DNA from 4 places in the Streptomyces sp. NPDC052299 genome. Region 1 is predicted to be linked to each of the others. Evidence: riboswitches for the same ligand, from Rfam matches in the RefSeq annotation. Region 1 holds a riboswitch; each other region holds the start of a gene.

The links. Region 1 has a riboswitch for cyclic di-AMP ahead of AB0L33_RS19570 (peptidoglycan DD-metalloendopeptidase family protein). Riboswitches for the same ligand answer to the same signal wherever they lie in the genome.
Region 2: another riboswitch for cyclic di-AMP. It lies ahead of AB0L33_RS30615 (transglycosylase SLT domain-containing protein); the one in region 1 lies ahead of AB0L33_RS19570 (peptidoglycan DD-metalloendopeptidase family protein).
Region 3: another riboswitch for cyclic di-AMP. It lies ahead of AB0L33_RS23775 (M23 family metallopeptidase); the one in region 1 lies ahead of AB0L33_RS19570 (peptidoglycan DD-metalloendopeptidase family protein).
Region 4: another riboswitch for cyclic di-AMP. It lies ahead of AB0L33_RS00070 (M23 family metallopeptidase); the one in region 1 lies ahead of AB0L33_RS19570 (peptidoglycan DD-metalloendopeptidase family protein).

What each region holds. Positions count from the first base shown of each region.
Region 1 covers NZ_JBFAUP010000010.1:266,884-272,178, reverse strand. The annotation lists gene AB0L33_RS19580 (tyrosine-protein phosphatase) at 1-213, opposite strand, end outside; gene AB0L33_RS19575 (alpha-galactosidase) at 410-2,500, shown strand; cyclic di-AMP (ydaO/yuaA leader) riboswitch at 2,763-2,951, shown strand; gene AB0L33_RS19570 (peptidoglycan DD-metalloendopeptidase family protein) at 2,955-3,878, shown strand; gene AB0L33_RS19565 (SGNH/GDSL hydrolase family protein) at 4,062-4,916, shown strand; gene AB0L33_RS19560 (STM4011 family radical SAM protein) at 4,935-5,295, opposite strand, start outside.
Region 2 covers NZ_JBFAUP010000024.1:6,808-12,102, forward strand. The annotation lists gene AB0L33_RS30605 (SpoIIE family protein phosphatase) at 1-1,781, opposite strand, end outside; gene AB0L33_RS30610 (antitoxin) at 1,898-2,086, opposite strand; gene AB0L33_RS30615 (transglycosylase SLT domain-containing protein) at 2,255-3,121, opposite strand; cyclic di-AMP (ydaO/yuaA leader) riboswitch at 3,125-3,309, opposite strand; gene AB0L33_RS30620 (2,3-dihydro-2,3-dihydroxybenzoate dehydrogenase) at 3,734-4,573, shown strand; gene AB0L33_RS30625 ((2,3-dihydroxybenzoyl)adenylate synthase) at 4,626-5,295, shown strand, end outside.
Region 3 covers NZ_JBFAUP010000014.1:127,528-132,822, reverse strand. The annotation lists gene AB0L33_RS23780 (pitrilysin family protein) at 1-1,238, shown strand, start outside; cyclic di-AMP (ydaO/yuaA leader) riboswitch at 1,494-1,661, shown strand; gene AB0L33_RS23775 (M23 family metallopeptidase) at 1,674-2,513, shown strand; gene AB0L33_RS23770 (GntR family transcriptional regulator) at 2,734-3,438, shown strand; gene AB0L33_RS23765 (HPr family phosphocarrier protein) at 3,609-3,890, opposite strand; gene AB0L33_RS23760 (GNAT family N-acetyltransferase) at 4,064-5,295, shown strand, end outside.
Region 4 covers NZ_JBFAUP010000001.1:20,900-26,194, reverse strand. The annotation lists gene AB0L33_RS00085 (hypothetical protein) at 1-83, opposite strand, end outside; tRNA gene AB0L33_RS00080 (tRNA-Met) at 357-430, shown strand; gene AB0L33_RS00075 (PP2C family protein-serine/threonine phosphatase) at 675-1,760, shown strand; cyclic di-AMP (ydaO/yuaA leader) riboswitch at 1,970-2,122, shown strand; gene AB0L33_RS00070 (M23 family metallopeptidase) at 2,134-3,273, shown strand; gene AB0L33_RS00065 (aldo/keto reductase) at 3,455-4,399, shown strand; gene AB0L33_RS00060 (PrsW family intramembrane metalloprotease) at 4,403-5,295, opposite strand, start outside.

The sequences.
Region 1 (5,295 bases):
CGCGTTGCGGAAGTCGAAGACGGTGTGCAGGCCGAGCCCGCCGAGGAAGGCCGCGTCCTCGGCCGTGGCGTGCGCGAGGTGACCGCTGCGGTAGAGCCTGCCGTGTCGCACCCGGCGGCCGTCGGTGGTGGGGAGACCGCCCAGGTCGCGGAAGTTGCGGACGCCGGTGAGGACGGGTTCCGTCGGCGGGGTCTGCGGCAGCTGCTGCGTCACGGTCACTCCTGGCGGCTCTGCCCGGGCGCGTGTCGCCGGCGGGCCCATGGCCGCGACGATACGACATGTGTTCCCCCGGCCGTCATCGCGGTCGGCGCCGCCGGATTTCCGGGCACGCGCCGTTGCCCTAGGTCCAGGGACGGTCGATGATGTGCGGACCTGTGTGAATCTGTGCACGCATGCGGACGGGGGCGCGATGATCGAGACCGGCGACCGGATCTGGCTGCTGACGGGGGCGAGCGGAAGCTACGCCCTGCGCCTCACGGAGCGGCAGGAACTGCTGCATCTCCACTGGGGGCCGCGCATCACGCTGGCCGCGGCCCGGGCCCTGGCCGAGGCACCCGCGCCGTCGGCCCGGGGCTTCGAATCCCCGCTCGACGGCCGCGAGGAATACCCGGTGGAGGGCGGACCCCGGTTCGTCCGCCCCGCCCTGTCGGTGCGCACCGACGAGGTGCGCGGGACCGCCTGGGTCTTCGCCGGGGACTCCGTGGACGGCGACGAACTGCGGCTCTCCTTCGACGACCCGGTGCACCGCCTCGCGATCACCCTGCACTACCGGATGCGGGACGACTCCGACGTCATCGAGCGCTGGACCACGCTCACCCACACGGGACCGGACGGACCGCCCCTCGAACTGCTGCGCGCCGACGCCGCCGCCTGGGCGCTGCCCGCGCGCGACGCCTGGCGGCTCACCCGCCTGCACGGCCGCTGGGCGGCGGAGACCCAGCTGGAGCGCACCGAGCTGGCGTACGGGGAGCACCTGCTCTCCAGCCGGCGCGGCCACACCGGCCACCAGGGCCTGCCCTGGGTCGCCCTGGACGCGGACGGCACCGCCACCGAGGAGTCCGGAGAGGTCTACGGCTGCGCGCTCGGCTGGTCCGGCTCCTGGCGCATCGCCGTACAGCGGCTGCCCGACGGGCTCGTGCAGATCACCGGCGGCGCCGGCTACGACGACTCCGGGCTCCTGCGGCTCGCGCCGGGGGAGTCGTACACCAGCCCGGTCTTCGCCGGGCTGTGGAGCCGGGACGGCTTCGGCGGGGCCGGCCGCGCCTGGCACGCCTGGCAGCTCGCCCATGTGATCCCGGACGCCTCCGAGCCGCGTCCGGTGCTCTACAACTCCTGGGAGGCCACCGGCTTCGACATCGCGGAGGACCAGCAGCGGGCCCTCGCCGACCGGGCCGCCGCGCTGGGCGTCGAGCTGTTCGTCGTGGACGACGCCTGGTTCGGGCAGCGGGTGAGCGACCGGGCCGGGCTCGGCGACTGGACGCCGAATCCGGAGCGCTTTCCCGACGGCCTCGGGCCGCTCGCCCGCCATGTGCACGGACTCGGCATGCGGTTCGGCATCTGGGTCGAGCCGGAAATGGTCAACGCCGACAGCGACCTCTACCGCGCCCACCCGGACTGGGTCCAGCACTTCCCCGGCCGGGATCGCACCGAATTCCGCAATCAGCTGGTCCTCAACCTCGCCCGCCCCGATGTGCGGGCCCATCTGTGGGAGAGCCTGGACGCCCTGCTGACGGACACGCCCATCGACTACGTGAAGTGGGACTTCAACCGCTGTTTCTCGGACGCCGGCTGGCCGGGCGACGACTACCCGCAGCGACTGTGGACCGAGCACGTGGACGCCCTCTACGCGCTGCTCGACCGGCTGCGCGCCGCCCACCCCGGCGTCGCCTTCGAGTCCTGCTCGGGCGGCGGCGGCCGGATCGACCTCGGCATCCTCTCGCGCACGGACCAGGTCTGGACGTCCGACAACACCGACCCGCTGGACCGCCTCGCCATCCAGCACGGCTTCGGTCATCTCCACCCGGCGCGCGTGATGGCGGCCTGGGTGACCGACAGCCCGAACGTCCAGCTCAACGGGCGCCGCTCCTCGCTGCGCTTCCGTTTCGTCAGCGCGATGGCCGGGGTGCTGGGCATCGGCGGGGACCTCACCGAGTGGAGCGCGGCCGAACTGGACGAGGCGCGCGGGTGGGTGGAGCTGTACAAGGAGATCCGCCCGGTGGTGCAGCTGGGCGAGCTGTACCGGCTGCGCGCCCCGGGCCCCGGGCTCAGCGCCGTGCAGTACGTGCGGGGCGCGGACACCGTCGTGCTGGCCTGGCTCCACGCGCAGCGGTACGGCGAGGAGCCGCCGGCGCTGCGGCTGCGCGGGCTCGACCCGGAGGCGGCGTACACCTGCCTGGACACCGGGGCGGTGCACCACGGTTCGCTGCTGATGCACCACGGGCTGCGGACGGGGCTGCGCGGCGACCTGGACGCGTGCGTGGTGCGGCTGCGCCGTGAATGATGGGCATGACATGTCCGTATTGATGGGTGATGTCCAAAGTGCCCCGGTTGTAAGGGAGATGATCACCCACTCGTGAGCGGGATCATATCCGTGACGGTGTGTGGTGACGCCCCGGTGGGGTAATCCCCGCGCCGCGCGGAAAGCCAAGATCCGTAATCCACGGAGTGTGACCGGAATTCCGCACCGCAATTCCGGTGCGGAATCCGGCGCCGAACCCGTGGCTTGTTTCAGCCGTCCCGGCTCGCTTACGTTCCATGTCCATCCGGATGGAACGCCCAATCCTGCCGCCGTCCGGAATTCGCATCCCTTCACCGTGTGGCAGGAGCGGGGGAACCAGGTAAGCCGCCGACCGGGACGACCGGACGGCTAGGGGTGAAGTCGCGCCAGGCGCGGCCGGGCATCTCCAGCCCGAACCCGACAGCTCACCTCGCAGGCGCCGGAGAGGAAATTCTTCATGCCCAATTCGGGTAAGCACCGCCGTCCCAAGTCCAGCGCCATCGCCCGCGGCGTCGTCGCCGCGAGCGCCGGCGGAGCCGTCATCGCGCTTCCGCTGCTCGGTGCCACCGGTGCCCACGCCGCGGAGCAGTCCGCCCCGGCCGCGAAGTCGGCCGCCGCGCACACCGCCCCGGCCAAGTCCGCGAAGAGCACCGGCACCACCACGTACTCCGTCGTCTCCGGCGACTACCTGTCGAAGATCGCGGCCCAGCACCACCTCAAGGGCGGCTGGCACAAGCTGTACCAGGACAACCGCGAGGTCGTCGGCGAGAACCCGAGCCTGATCTTCCCGGGCATGAAGCTGACCCTCGGCGCCAAGGCGGCCCCCGCCGCGACCACGTCCGAGGCCCCCGCCAAGACGGCGGAGAAGACCGGGACGAAGGCCGCACCCAAGGCCGAGACGAAGGCCGCGCCCAAGGCCGAGACCAAGACCGAGACGCAGACCGAGGCCGAGGCCCCGGCCTCCCAGGACAACGCCTCCGGCTACGTCCACCCGGTCCCGGGCAACCACACCACCGCGTACCGCGCCTCCGGCGCCAACTGGTCCAGCGGCAGCCACACCGGCATCGACTTCCCCGTCTCCACCGGCACCAGCGTGAAGGCCATCACCTCCGGCACCGTCGTCACCGCCGGCTGGGGCGGCGCCTACGGCAACCAGGTCGTCATCAAGCACGCCGACGGCCACTACTCCCAGTACGGCCACATGTCCTCGCTCTCCGTCTCGGCGGGCCAGACCGTGACCGCGGGCCAGCAGGTCGGCCTCTCCGGTTCCACCGGCAACGCCACCGGCCCGCACCTCCACTTCGAGGTCCGCACCGGCCCGGAGTACGGCTCGGACATCGACCCGATCGCCTACCTGGCGTCGCACGGGATCTACGTCTGATCCAGGCAGTACCGGCCCGGTGATCCGGGTCACCGAACGGCGCGGAGGGACGGCGCACGGCGGTGCGTCGTCCCTCTGCTTATTCCCCCTTTACCGAAAACTGACCGGGTGGTTTATCTCACCACCCGTCAACCCCTTATTACGGTCGCGTAGGTCACATTCCGGGGTGCAGGATATGCGGTTGTGGCAGACGATTCGAACAACCTCCAACAGGGCGCCAACGACCGACAGGGCGCCATCGGGTCGTACGCGGCGATTGGCGACAGCTTCACCGAGGGAGTCGGCGACCCCGGCCCGGACGGCACGTTCGTCGGCTGGGCCGACCGGCTCGCGGTACTCCTCGCGGACCGGCTCCCGGAGCCCGGCCCGGCGACCGGGACCCAGGTCTCACCCGTTTCCGCGCACGGGGACTTCCGGTACGCCAATCTCGCCGTACGAGGACGCCTCCTCGACCAGATAGTCGAGGAGCAGGTGCCCCGCGCCAAGGAACTCGCCCCCGATCTGGTGAGCTTCTGCGCCGGCGGCAACGACATCATCCGGCCGGGCACCGACCCGGACGACGTGGCCGAACGCTTCGAGCGGGCGGTCGCCGACCTCACGCGGTCGGTCGGCACCGTCATGGTCACCACCGGCTTCGACACCCGGGGCGTTCCCGTGCTGCGCCATCTGCGCGGCAAGATCGCCACCTACACCGCCCACGTCCGGGCCATCGCCGACCGCTACGACTGCCCGGTCCTCGACCTGTGGTCGCTGCGCTCGGTGCAGGACCGGCGCGCCTGGGACGGCGACCGGCTCCACCTGTCGCCCGAGGGGCACACCCGGGTCGCGCTCCGCGCCGCCCAGGTCCTCGGCCTCGACGTGCCGGCCGACCCGGACCAGCCGTGGCCGCCGCAGCCGCCGCGCGGCACGCTGGAGATCCGCCGCGACGACATCCACTGGGCGCGCGAGTACCTGGTCCCGTGGATCGGGCGGCGGCTGCGCGGCGAGTCCTCCGGGGACCACGTCGAGCCGAAGCGGCCGGATCTGCTGCCGCTCTGACCGGCCCTTCCGCTGTCCTCAGTCGCCCCGCGACCGCGTCGCGGCGACCGGGGACAGCGGCAGCGCCGCCGGAACCCGCTCCAGGACCCCGCCCGCGAAGACGTCGTACAGCGGCAGCGTCTCCAGGTGCACATAGCCGATGTGGCAGTCGCAGACGGCGAGCGGGCAGGCCCGCGGCCCCAGCGCCCGCCGGTAGCTCCCGTCGTACAGATTGCCCAGCTCCGCCCGGACGAAATGGCAGCGGCGCACCGTCCCCTCCCCGTCCACCGAGATCACCGATTCACCGGTCCGGCAGGGCAGCCCCGCCGAGCGGTGCGGGTGGCGGCTGTACGGGAAGAGCGGGTCGATCGCCGTCCACCGCTCCGCCTCCTCGTCCGTG
Region 2 (5,295 bases), on a different contig from region 1:
GTGTCGTAGCGCTGGGCCCGCTCGAGGGCCTGGGCGATGAGGCCGGCCAGGGCGGTCAGAACCGTACGCTCCTCCGGGCTGAAGCCGCGCGGCTGGTCGAAGCCGAGGATGCAGGAACCGACCAGCCGTCCGGAGGCGATGAGCGGGAGGAAGGCGCGGGCGCCGACGTCGGCGTCCATGGGGATGCCCGGATAGGCGGCGGCGAGGCGCTGCATCGACTCGAAGAAGATCGGGCGCCCGGTGGTGAGCGTTTCCACGCCGGGGATGCGGGCGTCCAGGCCGACCGCGTCGAACCGGTCGAGGAAGCCCTGCGGGAAGCCGGTCTCCCACTCCAGGTAGAGGTGGCCCTCCTTGAGCAGGTAGATCGCCAGTTGCCGGCCGCCGAAGGCGGGGAGCAGTTCCTCGGTGACCACGCGGGAGACCTGCCGGGCGGTGACGGCCTCGGTGAGCGCGATGGCGAGGGCGACCGGCCGGTAGAGGGCGGCCGACCGGTCGGCCGGTGAGCCGAGCCCCAGTCCGGGAGAGACGACCGAGTCCGGGGTGTAGGCGGGCGTGTCGGTGGGCGTGAGGACGGCGGTCAGGCCGTCGTGCCCGGGATACAGGGAGATGGAGAGCCAGGGGGGCGGGTCGCGGCGGGCGCGGAAGTGGACCGGGGCGTCGGAGATCATCGCGGCCCGGTAGTGGTCTTCGTACGCCGGGTTCGCGAACCAGGGCACCGCCTCCCAGAGCACCTGGCCGACCAGGGCGGCACGGGGCCGGCCGAGCATCTCCTCTGCGAGCGGGTTGACGTAGGTGATCCGGGCGAAGCGGTCCAGCGAGATGATGCCGCGCGGCAGCCGGTCGGCGGCCTCGGCGACGACCGGGCCGATGCCCAGGTCCACCAGGAAGCCGGTCAGGTGCCCGCCGGGCCCCTCCTCGTCCTGCCGGCGCCCGGACACCTCCAGCAGGTGGGAGCGCCCGTCCGGGCCGCGCAGCCGCATCCGGCGTACGACGGGACCGGCGGACCCCGCCGCCTGCCGGGCCAGCGCCCAGAGGCCGTGGACGTCCTCCGGGGCGAGCCGGGCGGCCAGGGCCTCGATGGTGCCGGGGAAGCGGCCGTCTCCGGTGCCGAGGATCGAGGCGAGCTCGTCGTCCGCGTCCACGGCGCCGGTGGCGAGGTTCCAGTCGAAGCGGCCGATGCGCACGGGCGGCGAGGTCCTGGCGGGCAGCTGTACGGGAAGCGGCTCGCCCTCCCACTCGGGCCGGGTGCCGGCGTCCGCGAGGCCGGCCAGTTCGGCGGCGAGGTCGCGGGCGATGCGCCGGAGCCGTTCCCGGTCGGCACCGGGCGCCGGCTCGTCGTCCGTCACACCGCACAGGACGACGAGGACGCCGACCGGTTCGCGGCGGCGCAGCACCGGCACGTACAGGGAGCGGAAGGGGAACGGGAGTCCGGCCATCAGCTGCGGGAAGCGCCGCATGGCGTCCTCCGCGTCGGCGAGATACACCGGGCTGCCGGTGCGGAACGCCTCCGCGATCGGGAACGGCCGGTTCACGTGCATCCGCCACCAGGGGCGGAACAGGGGGCCGGGGAGTCCGGCGAGGACGGCGAGCCGGAGCAGCCCGGGGGTGCGCGAAGGGAGGTAGATCCCGCCGGCCCGGCCGCCGACCGCCTCGGTGGCGTTCACGACGGACTGGGCGAGCACCAGGGACAGGTCGTCCGGCGCCCGGCCGTTCTCCGCTCCTCCGGGCGGGCCGTCGTTCGGGCCCGACGGCACCCGCCCGGCCGCGCCGTGCCAGGTCACACAGCCAGCATGCTCCCGGGCGGCCGGTGCGGCACGTCGGAGCGGCCCCGGACGTGCGGGAGCGGTGGCCACCACGATCGTGGTGGCCACCGCTCCCTCGCGGTCCGTGCGAGCGCCTACCGGCCCTCGTCGGGCGGGCGGCGGTCGCCGAGCTGGTCGTTCATCTTCTGCTGAGCCGAGTCGACCTGGCCGCCGTACTTGCCGCCGGTCTTCTTGTCGACGTAGTCGCCCCCCTTCTCGACTCCCTGGCGGGCCTGGTCCGGATGCCCCTTGATCATGTCCTTGATCTTGTCGAGCATGCCCATGACTGACCTCCTAGAGACGCTGACCGTTCCAGCATCCCCGCCCCGCCGGGCCCCCGCATTCCGGGACGGACGGTCCTGGCGCCGCGCAAGCGGAAGGGGTGGGAAGAAGCGCTTCCGCTTCTTCCCACCCCTGCTCACGGCCCCGCCCCGAGCGCGGGGCCGGTCCGGTCAGTACGCGCCGAAGACGTTGTCCATCGAGCCGTACGTGGCGGCGGCGTAGTTGCACGCGGCCGTGATGTTGGCGACCGGGTCGTAGATGTCCATCGACGTGCCGGGCACGTGGTAGGCGTCGAAGGTGGGCTGGATCACCTGGAGCAGACCCTTGGAGGGCGTGCCGTTGACGGCGTTGATGTCCCAGTTGTTGATCGCCATCGGGTTGCCCGAGGACTCCCGCATGATGTTGCGGTAGATGCCGTCGTAGCTGCCGGGGATGCCCTGCTGCGCCATGATCGCCAGGGATTCCTTGATCCAGCCGTCGAGGTCGTCGGTGTACGTGACGGCCGCCTGGGTCTCGGCGGGCTTCTCGGCGGCGACCGGGACGACGGTGCGCTCGGAGCGGTCCGCGCGGTCGGCGCTCTCGGCCCGGGGGGCGGTGTCGCCGTTCTTCTGGGCGGTCTCCGCCTTGAAGGTGCTCTTCTCGGCGGCCTTCGGGGCGGCGGCCTCGGACTTGGCGCCGATGGTGAGCTTCAGGCCCGGGTGAATGAGGTCGGGGTTGCTCCCGACGGCACCGCGGTTGTCCTTGTACAGCCGCTCCCAGCCGCCGCTGAGGGAATGCCCCTGAGCGATCTTGTAAAGCGAATCGCCGGACACCACGGAATAGGTGGTGGGCGCGGCCTTGCGCACGGCAATTTCCTTGCCGGCGACGGAAGTCGGGGCCGAAGCCTTTTCGGCGACGACGGTCTTGGCGGGGGCGGCGGAGGCCGATCCGGCCGCGATCAGGGGGAGCGCGAGAACGGCTCCGCCCGCGCTGACGGCGATGAAACCGCGGGTCAGGGACGCGGACTTGGCACGACGGTGCTTACCCGGGATGGGCATGGCGTATTTCCTCTCCGTCGCCTGCGAGGTGAGCTGTCGGGTTCGGACTGGAGATGTCCGGTCGCGCATGGCGACTTCACCCCTAGCCGCTCCGGATTCCGGACCGGCGGCAAACCTGGGTCCCCCGCTCCTGCCGTACGTGAGTGGTCGGGTTCCCGGACGGCGGCAGGATTCGGCGTTCCATCCGGATTGGTGAAGGGACCGTAAGCGAGAAACGACGAGCGGAACAAGCCCGGAATTGCTGATCACAATTGTTTTGCAAGATCCATCAAAGGAAATGCTCATGATCGCCCGCGCCGGAGGAAGTCAAATTTCTTGGCACGACTGGGAACCGGGAGATCGGATTGCGCGTCAGAAACGGCCGACGTGACGCTGCCCACTGAGACCGAAATGAAGATGTTCGTCCGTTTTAGGCGCATCTGACAGCATCAAACCTGCCCAGATCGCCCTCAATTGACCTTTTACTCATAAAGGTGCAAATAGGACACGAGCCGGCCCGCGACCGGGCGGGATCACGGGTTCCGACCCCCTCGCCCCCGTGATCACCCTATGGTTAGGCTTACCTAAGTGTCGCTGTCCCCGTTCGCACCGTCATAGGGAGACCCCTGAACCATGGCGCCGCATTCCGCCTCCTCTTCCCGTCGTCCCGTCGACCCCGCCGAAAAGGAGCTCACCGGCCGGCTGGCCCTCGTGACGGGAGCCGGACGCGGCATCGGCGAGGCGGTCGTGCGGGCCCTCGTCGCGCGCGGCTGCCGGGTCCTGGCGACCGACGCCGCCCCGGAGGGCGTCGACGCCCTCGCCCGGGAGCACGACGGGAGCGTCGTGGCCCGGCAGCTGGACGTCACGGACGCGGCGGCCGTCGAGGCCCTGGTCGCCGAGGCGGAGGAGGAGTTCGGCCCCCTCGACATCGCGGTCAACGTCGCCGGGATACTGCGCTGTTCACCCGTCATCGAGCTCACCGACGAGGACTGGCGGGCGACGTTCGCCGTCAACACCGACGGGGTGTTCCACGTCTCGCGGTCCGTCGCGCGCCGGATGGCGGACCGGGGCGCCGGCAGCATCGTCACCGTCGCGTCCAACGCCGCCGGCATCCCCCGCACGGCCATGGCGGCGTACGCCGCGTCCAAGGCCGCATCCGTCATGTTCACCAAGTGCCTCGGCCTGGAACTGGCCCCCCGGGGCGTCCGCTGCAACACCGTCTCGCCCGGCTCCACGCTCACCGACATGCAGCGCGGAATGTGGCCGGCCGATGAGGCGGGCGACGACCACGGGCCCGCCGCCCGGCGCGTCATAGCCGGAGACCTGGCGAGCTTCCGCACCGGCATCCCGCTGGGCAGGATCGCCGAACCGTCGGACATCGCCGAGGCGGTCGCCTTCCTCGTGTCCGACCGGGCCCGCCACATCACCCTGCACGACCTGTACGTCGACGGTGGCGCCACCCTGCGCGCCTGACCCGGCCGCCCGGTGCCCCCGAAAACGGCCCTCCCCCTGGAGACCTGAAACGATGACTGCCTCACCGTACGACGACGCCCCGACCTGGCCCGCGGAGTTCGCAGCCCGCTACCGCGCGGCCGGGCACTGGCGCGGCGAGACCTTCACGAGCATGCTGCGCGAACGAGCCGAGTCCCACGGCGACCGGGTCGCGCTGATCGACCCCGCACCGGAGCGCCGCGCCTGGACCTACCGGGAGCTGGACGAGCGCGCGGCCCGGCTGGCGGCCGGCTTCCGGGCGCGCGGGATAGCCAAGGGCGACCGGGTCGTCGTCCAGCTGCCCAACATCGCCGAGTTCGCCGAGGTCGTCTTCGCCCTCTTCCGGATCGGCGCGCTCCCCGTCTACGCGCTGCCCGCCCACCGCGAGACGGAGATCGGCTACTTCTGCTCCTTCGCCGAAGCCGTCGCCTACGTCATCCCGGACCGGCACGCCGGATTCGACCACCGCGCGCTGGCCACGGCCGTACGGGAGCAGGCGCCCACCCTCAGGCACGTGTTCGTCGTCGGCGACCCGGGCGAGCACACCGCCCTGTCCGACGTGCCGTGCGACGCGGCCGGGGAACCGGAGGACGGGCCCGGGCCGCACGACCTGGCCTTCCTCCAGCTCTCCGGCGGCACCACGGGGGTGCCCAAGCTCATCCCCCGTACGCACGACGACTACATCTACTCGCTGCGCGGATCCA
Region 3 (5,295 bases), on a different contig from region 1:
CCGCCCCCCTGGACGCCGAGCCCGAGGGTCTGGACGGCGTGGCCACGATCATGTCGCGCGCCCTGTCCGAGGGCACCGACAAGCAGAGCGCCGAGGAGTTCGCCGCCGAGCTGGAGCGGTGCGGTGCCACCCTCGACGCCCACGCCGACCACCCCGGCGTCCGGGTCTCGCTGGAGGTCCCGGCCTCGCGTCTGGCCAAGGCGCTCGGCCTGGTCGCCGAGGCGCTGCGGGCGCCGGCCTTCGCCGAAAGCGAGATCGAGCGCCTGGTGCGGAACCGGCTGGACGAGATTCCGCACGAGCAGGCCAACCCGGCCCGCCGTGCGGCCAAGCAGCTCTCCAAGGAGCTGTTCCCGGCCACGGCCCGCATGTCCCGCCCGCGCCTGGGCACCGAGGAGACCATCGGGCGGATCGACGCCGCGGCCGTGCGCGCCTTCTACGACGCGCACATCCGGCCGTCCACGGCGACCGCCGTGGTCGTCGGCGACCTCACCGGCATCGACCTGGACGCGCTGCTCGCCGACACCCTCGGCGACTGGTCCGGGAACGCCGCCGAGCCCCGTCCCGTGCCGCCGATCACGGCCGACGACACCGGCCGGGTGATCATTGTGGACCGCCCCGGCGCGGTGCAGACGCAGCTGCTGATCGGCCGCATCGGCGCCGACCGCCACGACAGCGTGTGGCCCGCCCAGGTCCTCGGCACCTACTGCCTCGGCGGCACGCTGACCTCCCGGCTCGACCGGGTGCTGCGCGAGGAGAAGGGCTACACCTACGGCGTACGGGCCTTCGCCCAGGTGCTCCGCTCCGGTGCCGCCGACTCCGTCTCGGGTGCGACGGGCGCCGCGATGCTCGCCATCAGCGGTTCCGTGGACACCGAGTCCACCGGGCCGGCGCTGGACGACCTGTGGAAGGTCCTGCGGACGCTGGCCGCCGAGGGCCTGACCGACGCCGAGCGCGAGACGGCCGTGCAGAACCTCGTGGGCGTCGCACCGCTGAAGTTCGAGACGGCGGCCTCCGTGGCGAGCACGCTCGCCGACCAGGTGGAACAGCACCTCCCGGACGACTACCAGGCGACGCTGTACGCCCGCCTCGCCGAGACCGGCACCGTGGAGGCGACCGCGGCCGTGGTCAGCGCCTTCCCGGTGGACCGGCTGGTCACGGTCCTGGTCGGGGACGCCTCGCGCATCGAGGAGCCGGTCAGGGCGCTCGGCATCGGTGAGGTGTCGGTCGTCACCGGCTGATCCGCCGCTCAACCCGCCCCACGGGTAAGGGGGAGGGTCCCGCGCCGCGGTCGCGCCGGACCCTCCTCACCACCTGGTCCCCTTCTCCCCTTCTCCCCTTCTCCCCTTCTCCTCTTCTGTCCCTTTTGTCCGCTAAGTGGTCGGCTCGCCCTGTGGGATGCGCTACAAAACCCCATGTCCGTTTGGTGGCGTGAAGTCCGTCCGCTTAGCGTCGGGTCCGCTGTCCGCCACTCGTACGCGCATCCGTGACGTACCGGGCAGCCATCGCCGAGTCCCCGTCAGGCGCGAGCCTGGGGAGCCGGGGACCCACGCAGTCCCTGGGGTGAATCGGATGCCCGCACTCCGTCCGGAGTGAGGCGTCCGTAGGAGACCTTCCTGCTCCGAACCCGTCAGCTAACCCGGTAGGCGAGAAGGAAGGAAAGGACCCGCCACCCCATGGCGTTCACCCGTGCCACCGGGAAGCACCGTGCCCCGAGCCGCCTGACCCGCGCCGGCGCCAAGGCCGTCGGCGTCGCGACGCTCGCCGCAGGCGGTGTCATCGGCTCCCTGGCCTCCCCGGCCCTCGCCGCCGACTCCGGGACGGCCCCCGCCGCCACCGAGACCGGCCTCTCCCAGCTCCTCGCCATCGAGAACACCCTCGCCGACCGGATCGACGCCCAGGCCGCCGCGCAGCAGCACCAGGCCGAGGCCGCCGAGAAGAAGGCTGAGGCCAAGGCGAAGGCGGTGGCCAAGAAGAAGGCCGAGGCCGCGAAGAAGAGGGCCGCCGAGAAGGCCGCCAAGGCCAAGGAAGCGGCCAAGGCGAAGGCCAGGGCCGCCCGCGAGGCTTCCGCCCGTGCCGGCCGCTCCACCACCCGCACCGCGCTGGGCTCCTCCTACCAGCTGCCCGTCGCCGGCTCGTACGTGACCACGGGCTACAAGTCCAGCGGCTCGCTCTGGTCGTCCGGCAGTCACTCCGGCATCGACTTCCACGCCGCGTCCGGCAGCTCCGTCGTCGCTGTCGGCGCCGGCACGGTCGTGGAGGCCGGCTGGGGCGGAGCGTACGGCAACAACATCGTGCTCCGGATGACGGACGGCACGTACACCCAGTACGGCCACCTCTCCTCGATCGGCGTATCCGTCGGCCAGAGCGTCGCGGCCGGCCAGCAGATCGGACTCTCCGGCTCGACCGGCAACTCCACCGGACCGCACCTCCACTTCGAGGCCCGCACCACGCCCTCCTACGGCTCGGACATGGACCCGGTCGCGTATCTGCGCGCCCACGGCGTCAGCGTCTGACCGTTCGCAGCCCCCCACCGAAGACCCCGGCACCCCGCCGGGGTCTTCGCCGTTCCCGCACCCGTGCACGTGCCTCTCGTGCGCCTTCCGCCGCTCGGTCGTGACCAAAAGATATTCATGAATTAACGCTCGGCATCGGAAATGCGAGCGCATTGCAATAGAGTCACGCCAGAGGTGTCGATCGGCCGCTGTTCGCGGGGATTGAGGCGGAGGTTCGGACATGCGTGTTCCGGCGCATTCGGTATGCACGGCAATCCGTGACGACATCGTCTCCGGTGTCTTCGAACGCGGCAGCCGGCTCACCGAGGAGGTACTCGCACGGCGCTACGGGGTCTCCCGCGTCCCGGTACGGGAAGCGCTGCGCACCCTGGAGTCGGAGGGCTTCGTCGTCACCCGGAGACACGCCGGAGCCTGCGTCGCCGAGCCCTCGGAGCAGGAGGCCGCCGACCTCCTGGAGGTCCGCATGCTGCTGGAGCCGCTGAGCGCGGCCCGCGCGGCCCAGCGCCGGACGGAGGCCCACCTCAAGGTGTTGCGCGGCCTGGTCAGGCTCGGGCAGGAGCGGGCCCGCCGGGGCGAGGGCGAGGACCTGCGCTCCTTGGCCGGCTGGTTCCACGAGACGCTGGCCCAGGCATCGGGCAGCCCCGGCCTCATCGCCCTGCTCACCCAGCTCCGCCACAAGATCGCCTGGATGTACGCGGTCGAGCAGCCGGCCCGCCCGGCCGACGCCTGGGCCGAGCACGGCGCCCTCGTGGACGCCGTGGCGCGCGGGGACGCGGAGCGGGCCAGGGCCCTGGCCGCGCAGCTCGCCGAACGCCACGGCGCCGCGCACCGGCTCCGCCGCGCCGCCCGCCCCGCCACCGTGCCCCGGGCCGGCCGTGTGAGGGCTTCGCAACGTCCCGTAAACACCGCGAGCGGCCGGAATTAACAAAGGCCGCGTACAAATAGAGAAAGGCGCGTGCAAAAACAGGAAAAGGCGTCGCCTGCCTATTCGGTCCGGTCGTCATGGTCCGGGTCCGTGCACGCAAAAGCCGCGGCGCCCCATGCAGGGGGCCGCGGCTTTCCCGTAGGAATGCCGGCGGTGCCGGCCACTCGGGCTCAGACGGTCTCCGGAAGCTCCTCGAGGCCCTCGGCGACCAGCTTCGCCAGACGGTCCAGGGCGGCCTCGGCGTTGTCCGCGTCGGACGCGAGCACGATCTCCTCGCCGCCCTGGGCGCCGAGGCCGAGCACCGCGAGCATGGAGGCCGCGTTGACCGGGTTGCCGTCCGCCTTGGCGATGGTGACGGGAACGCCGGAGGCCGTAGCGGCACGGACGAAGATGGAAGCGGGGCGGGCGTGCAGGCCCTCGGCCCAACCGACGTTTACGCGGCGCTCAGCCATGGTTCTGCCCTTCACGAATCAACGGTTGTCTAGACCAGTGTCTCATGTGGTGCGCGATGCTCCGGGCAGACCCGCGGGCCCTCCCGGGCGCCGCGCCCACGGTCTTCCGGAGACCTCAGACTGCCCCGGCCCCGGCACCCCCGCGACCGGTGCGACAGCCGTAGGCTTTCCTCATGCAGCCCTCTCCGGAGCAGAGTCCGCATCACGCCTACCCCGATCACTGGGAGGCGGACGTGGTGCTCCGCGACGGCGGCACCGCGCGCATCAGGCCGATCACCACGGACGACGCCGAGCGGCTGGTCAGCTTCTACGAGCAGGTTTCCGACGAGTCGAAGTACTACCGCTTCTTCGCGCCCTACCCCCGGCTCTCCGCCAAGGACGTCCACCGCTTCACCCATCACGACTACGTCGACAGGGTGGGGCTGGCCGTCACGGTGGGCGGCGAGTTCATCGCCACCGTCCGCTACGACCGGATCGACGCGACCGGCCGCCCCGCCTCCGCCCCCGCCGACGAGGCCGAGGTCGCCTTCCTCGTCCAGGACGCCCACCAGGGCCGGGGCGTGGCCTCGACCCTGCTCGAACACATCGCGGCCGTCGCCCGCGAGCGGGGCATCCGGCGCTTCGCTGCCGAAGTGCTGCCCGCCAACACCAAGATGATCAAGGTGTTCCGGGACGCCGGCTACACCCAGCAGCGCAGCTTCGAGGACGGCTCCGTCCACCTCACCCTGGACCTCGAACCGACCGCGGAATCCCTCGCCGTCCAGCGCGCCCGCGAACAGCGCGCCGAAGCCAAGTCCGTACAGCGGCTGCTCGCCCCCGGCTCCGTCGCCGTCATCGGCGTCGGCCGCACCCCCGGCGGCGTCGGCCGCACGGTCCTGCGCAACCTGCTCGGCGCGGGCTTCACCGGCCGCGTCCACGCGGTGAACAGCGCGTTCCCCGCGGACCAGGACACCATCGACGGGGTCCCCGCGCACCGCTCCCTGGGGGAGATCGGCCGGCCGGTCGACCTCGCGGTGGTCGCCGTGCCCGCCGACCGGGTCCCGGAAGCCGTCGCGGACTGCGGCGAGCGCGGCGTCCAGGGGCTGGTGGTCCTCTCCGCCGGTTACGCCGAGTGGGGCGCCGAGGGCCGCGAGCGCCAGCGGGAACTGGTGCGCCAGGCCCGTTCGTACGGCATGCGGATCATCGGGCCCAACGCGTTCGGCATCATCAACAACTCCGAGGCGGTCCGGCTCAACGCCTCGCTCGCCCCGGACCGGCCCGCCTCCGGGCGCATCGGCCTGTTCACCCAGTCCGGTGCCATCGGCATCGCCCTGCTCTCCGGGCTCTACCGGCGCGGCGCGGGGCTCTCCACCTTCATCTCGGCCGGCAACCGGGCCGACATCTCCGGCAACGACTTCCTCCAGTA
Region 4 (5,295 bases), on a different contig from region 1:
CCGCCCGTGGCGGCGGCGCGTACGGGTGACGTCGAGGCGGCCGAGGGGGCGGGGGTGTGATCGGAGGCGAGCGGTGCGGCCATGGTCGAAAGCCCTCCAGACAGGCTGCGATCAGAGACCGGGAGCGGCTCTCCGCGCGCGCCGGCATGCGCGGTCGGGGGCCTGCTCACACGGGCAGCCCACCGAGCCGGGGGGTGCAGCAGATACCTTGCGACAGAACACATGTTCTTCGCAACACCTTCTCGAATTCGGCACTTTGACGTTTTGATCAAGGGCGGCCGCGGTCCGGGCGGGCGGTGCGCGCGGGGCGGGTGGTCATGAGAGCGCCGGGCATGCCGTAGAGTTGGGTTCACCGACGCGGGGTGGAGCAGCTCGGTAGCTCGCTGGGCTCATAACCCAGAGGTCGCAGGTTCAAATCCTGTCCCCGCTACTGAAGGATCAGGCCCGGCACGCAAGCAGCGTGCCGGGCCTGATGCGTTGTCGGCGCCCGCGTTTCGCCCCATCGGAGGCCGAGGATTCGCCGGGTGGCCGGGCGGGCGCGAGGCTGGGGGAGGTGCGCGGTACCGGCCGCGGCCGCACCGGGCAGGAGACCGCAGGTGGGGAAGTGGGCGCGACGGTGGCGAGGGCGCGGCGGCACGGGGAGCCGTCGCTTCGTCCGGGTGCTGCCCGCCGCGATGATCGTCGGGGGAGCGCTCTTCGACTACTTCACCCCGCCCGCGTTCACGGCCGTTCCGATGTTCGCGGCCGCGCCGCTGATCGCCGCGCCGTTCTTCGGCCTCGGCGCCACCCTCCGGATCGGGCTCGCCGGGGTCGTCGCGATCGCCGCGATGCGGCTCTACACCGGGGACCTGCCGGGCACGGTCCCGCTGATCGAGATGCTCACCGTGCTCACGGTCGGCTGTCAGGCCGCGGTGATCAACCAGGTCGTACGGCGCGGGAACGAGCAGCTGGCGTCCGCCCGGATCATCGCCGAGACGGCCATGCGCGCCGTGGTCCCCGAACCGCCCGACCGGATCGCCGGGCTCCAGGTGGCCGCGCGGTACGAGGCGGCGCAGGCGGACGAGTTCGTCGGGGGCGACCTCTTCGCGGCCGCCGACACTCCGTACGGCGTACGGCTCGTGCTGGGGGACGTGCGCGGGAAGGGGCTGGAGGCGGTCGGCGCGGTGGCGGTGGTGATCGGGGCGTTCCGGGAGGCGGCGGAGCAGGAGGAGTCGCTGGAGGGCGTGGCGCGGCGGCTGGAGCACGCGCTGGCGCGTGAGTCGGCGCGGCGGAGCAACCTGGACGCGTTCGAGGGGTTCGTGACCGCCGTGTTCGCGGAGGTCACGCCGGGCGCGGAGCGCGTACGGCTGGTGAACCGCGGCCACCCGGACCCGTTGCTGCTGTATGGGGACGGGGCGGTGGAGGCGCTGACGCCCTCGGAGCCCGCGCTGCCGCTGGGCATGGACCTGGGAGTGGGGCCGGACCGCACGGACGAGTGGGACCTGCCGGCCGGCGGGACGCTGTTGTTCTACACGGACGGCCTGTCGGAGGCCCGGGACGCCGACGGGGTCTTCTACGACCCGGCGGAGCGGCTGCGCGGGCGGCTCTTCCCGGGCCCGGAGGAGCTCCTGTCCGCGCTGACCGACGACGTACGGCTGCACACGGGGGGCGAGTCGACCGACGACATGGCCCTGCTCGCGGTGGCGCGGCCGGCGAAGGGGCAGCCCGACCTGCGCAGGACGGTGAAGATCGTCAAGCGGGACGGCACGCTGCGTGACTGAGGGGCGCCGCTCCGCATAACATTTGACGCAACGTCAGAAAACGCTTAGTGGCTGAACGCCGATCAACTCGCCCGATTCCCCCCGGTTGTGTCCCGTAAGTCCAGGCCGAGTACGTGAACGATCAGTGGGAACAGCTTGGAATCGGACCCGTCTGTCTATTAACGTTCGATAACGCAGCGCGGTTGTCCCAGCCGTCGTCAGGACGGCGCCGCGCGCGTGCGCCGAATCCCGCAAGGGAACCGGGGAACCACCTACATGGGGTGAATCGGGCGTCTTCGTCTTCACAAGAGGCGGAGGACCCGTAGGAGACCTTCCTGCTCCGAACCCGTCAGCTAACCCGGTAGGCGAGAAGGAAGGAAAGGAGTGCGCCCGCGTGGCGTCCAACAAGCCTGCCCCCGAATCACCTTCCCGGTTCGTGCCCGAGTGCGGCGCCGACTACGCCTCCGGCCCCGGCACCGCGTACGTCCCGGCGCAGGGAAGCGACTACGCGATCGATCGGGGCAACGGCTTCCGTGCCGACGACGCCGACTCCGAGCGGACCTGGGAGGAATGGAACCCCACCGAGGAGTCCGTCCGTCCCGTCCGCGGCAAGCACCGTGTCGCCAAGCAGCGCAGTGGTCTGGCCCGTAGCTCCACCGTCCTCGGCGTCGGTGTCATCGCGGCCGTCGGCGCGGGCGGCATGGCCACCGCGCAGAGCAAACCGCCGGTCTCCATCTCTCTTCCCGATTCCATCGCGGACAATCTCCCCGACGCCAAGTCCCTTCCCGGCGTGGGTGCGTTGTTCTCCGGCGAGACCAAGGCCGAAACCCCCGTCGCCGCCACGGCCGCCGCCCCGCTGACCACCGCCGGCATCACCACCGCCGAGGCCGAGCAGGGCACCACAGACGCCGGTGAGGCGCTGCGTGCCCGCATCCTCCAGCAGGCCGAGCAGCAGCAGGACGCCGCCGACGCCGAGGCGAAGGCCGCCGAGGAGAAGGCCGCTGCCGAGAAGGCGGCCGCCGAGGCGAAGAAGCAGCAGGACGAGGCCGAGGCCAAGGCCGCCGCCGAGAAGAAGAAGGCGGAGGAGGAGGCGAAGAGGAAGGCCGAGGCCCTGCGCCTGGCCAAGCTCGCCGCCAGCTACGCCATCCCCACCTCCTCGTACACGATCACCTCGACGTTCGGCGAGGCCGGCTCGATGTGGTCCTCCGGCTACCACACGGGCCTCGACTTCGCGGCCCCGACCGGTACCCCGATCAAGGCCATCCACACCGGCACCATCAAGTCGGCCGGCTGGTCCGGCGCCTACGGCTACCGCACGGTGCTGGAGCTGGAGGACGGCACCGAGCTGTGGTTCTGCCACCAGTCCTCGATCGGCGTCACGGTCGGCCAGAAGGTCACCACCGGCGACACCATCGGCCGCGTCGGCGCGACCGGCAACGTGACCGGCCCGCACCTCCACCTGGAGGTCCACACCCCGGACGGCACCGGCATCGACCCGATGGCCTGGCTGCGCGCCCGCGGTCTGACGGTCTGAGCCTCCGCAGGACTTCCCGCGGTCCCGGGGCGGCCTTCGCCGTACCCGGTCCGCGGCCTTCCGAACCCCGGCAGCCCTGACGCACACCCCCCGACGTCAGGGCTGCCGGTCTGCGTGGCCGCCGCCCGCCGGATGTATGCGGCACGGAATAGCGGGCGGGCCGGAAGCCGTTGTTCCCCCCATGACTTCACTGCGCAAGCTCGGCTCGTCGAGCCTCCAGGTCTTCCCGCTCTGCCTCGGCGGCAACGTCTTCGGCTGGACCGCGGACGAGGACCAGTCCTTCGCCGTCCTCGACGCGTACGCGGCGGCCGGCGGCAACTTCGTCGACACCGCGGACGCCTACTCGCACTGGGTGCCCGGCAACGAGGGCGGCGAGTCGGAGACGGTCATCGGCAAGTGGCTCGCGTCGCGCGGCAACCGGTCCGACGTCGTGGTGGCCACCAAGGTCGGTGCGCTCCCCGGCTACAAGGGCCTTTCGGCGCCCACGATCAAGTCGGCCGCCGAGGAGTCGCTGCGCCGGCTGGGCACGGACCACATCGACCTGTACTACACGCACTTCGACGACGAGACCGTCCCGGTCGAGGAGATCATCACCGCCCTCGACGAGCTGGTGAAGGAGGGCAAGGTCCGCGAGATCGCCGCCTCCAACATCAGCGCCGAGCGGCTGCGCGCCTCCCTCGCGTTCTCCGAACGTGAGGGCCTGGCCCGCTACGTGGCGCTCCAGCCGCACTACAACCTCGTCTCCCGGGACACCTACGAGGGCGAGCTCCAGGACACCGCCGCCGAAGCCGGGCTCGCGGCCGTCCCGTACTACGCGCTGGCCTCGGGCTTCCTCACCGGCAAGTACCGCCCGGGCACGACCGTGGACAGCGCCCGCGCCGGGAGCGCGGCCGGTCACCTGGAGTCGGAGCGCGGACAGCGGGTGCTCGCCGCGCTCGACGCGGTGGCGCGGGACCGGGGCGCCGAGATCGCGACGGTGGCCCTGGCCTGGCTCGCGTCCCGCCCGACGGTCGCCGCGCCGATCGCCTCCGCCCGCACGGTCGGCCAGCTCCCCGCCCTGCTGGCGGTGGCCGGACTCCAGCTGACGGACGAGGAGCTGGCGACGCTGACGGCCGCGTCGGCGTAGGGATCAAACCGAAGGCCCGCCGTACGGCGATGGCCCGCCGCCGTACGGATTCGGGCCGGCGCCGTACGGGGACGGGCTGCCGCCGTACGGATTCGGGCTGCCGTACGGGGCCGGGCTGCGGTAGGCGTACGGCGCGGGCCCGCCCAGGTGCGGCGGGTGGGGCGGCCAGGCGGCCGTGTAGCCGGGTGGCCGGCGGTGGGTGGCGCGGGCCGCGTACGCGAGGGCGGGGCCCGCGATCTCACGGCGCTGCCACAGGTGGTGCAGCAACTCCAGCTCGCGTGCGGCGAAGTCCGGATCGGCCCTGCCCAGTCCGGCCTGCCGGCGCAGGGAGGCGAGGGACGTCGCGAACGCCTCGTACTCGGCGACCGCGCGCGCCGCCGCCCGGCCGCGCTCCTTCGCCTCCTTGGCGCGGACCCTCGCGTAGTCCGGGTGATACGGATGACCGGTGGCGCTCGCCGCGTACCGTCGGCGTGCCGCGTTCCTGGCCAGGGCGCGGGCCCGCATCGAGGCGAGGGCGCGGGGCTCGTCCGGGGTGAGCCAGCCGGCCTCGGCGTACGCGGGGAGCTCGACGGCCAGGGAGCGCAGCTCCTTGCGGCGGGCCCGGACCACCTGCCAGGTCACCAGGCCGAAGACCGGGACCATGAACGCCCCGTACACGATGTAGAAGCCGTACCGGCCGAAGGTCGCCGAGCCGTTCCACAGGGCGTGCATGCCCATCGCGAGGACCAGGCCGAGCAGCGGGACGGCGATGCGCCGCACCTTCCGGCCGGGGGCGCTGCTCGCGGCGATCCCGAGACCCATGCCGGTCAGGACGGTGAAGAGCGGGTGGGCGAAGGGGGTCATGACGGCCCGGACCAGGAACGTCACCACGGTCACCGACGCGAAGCCGGAGTCGA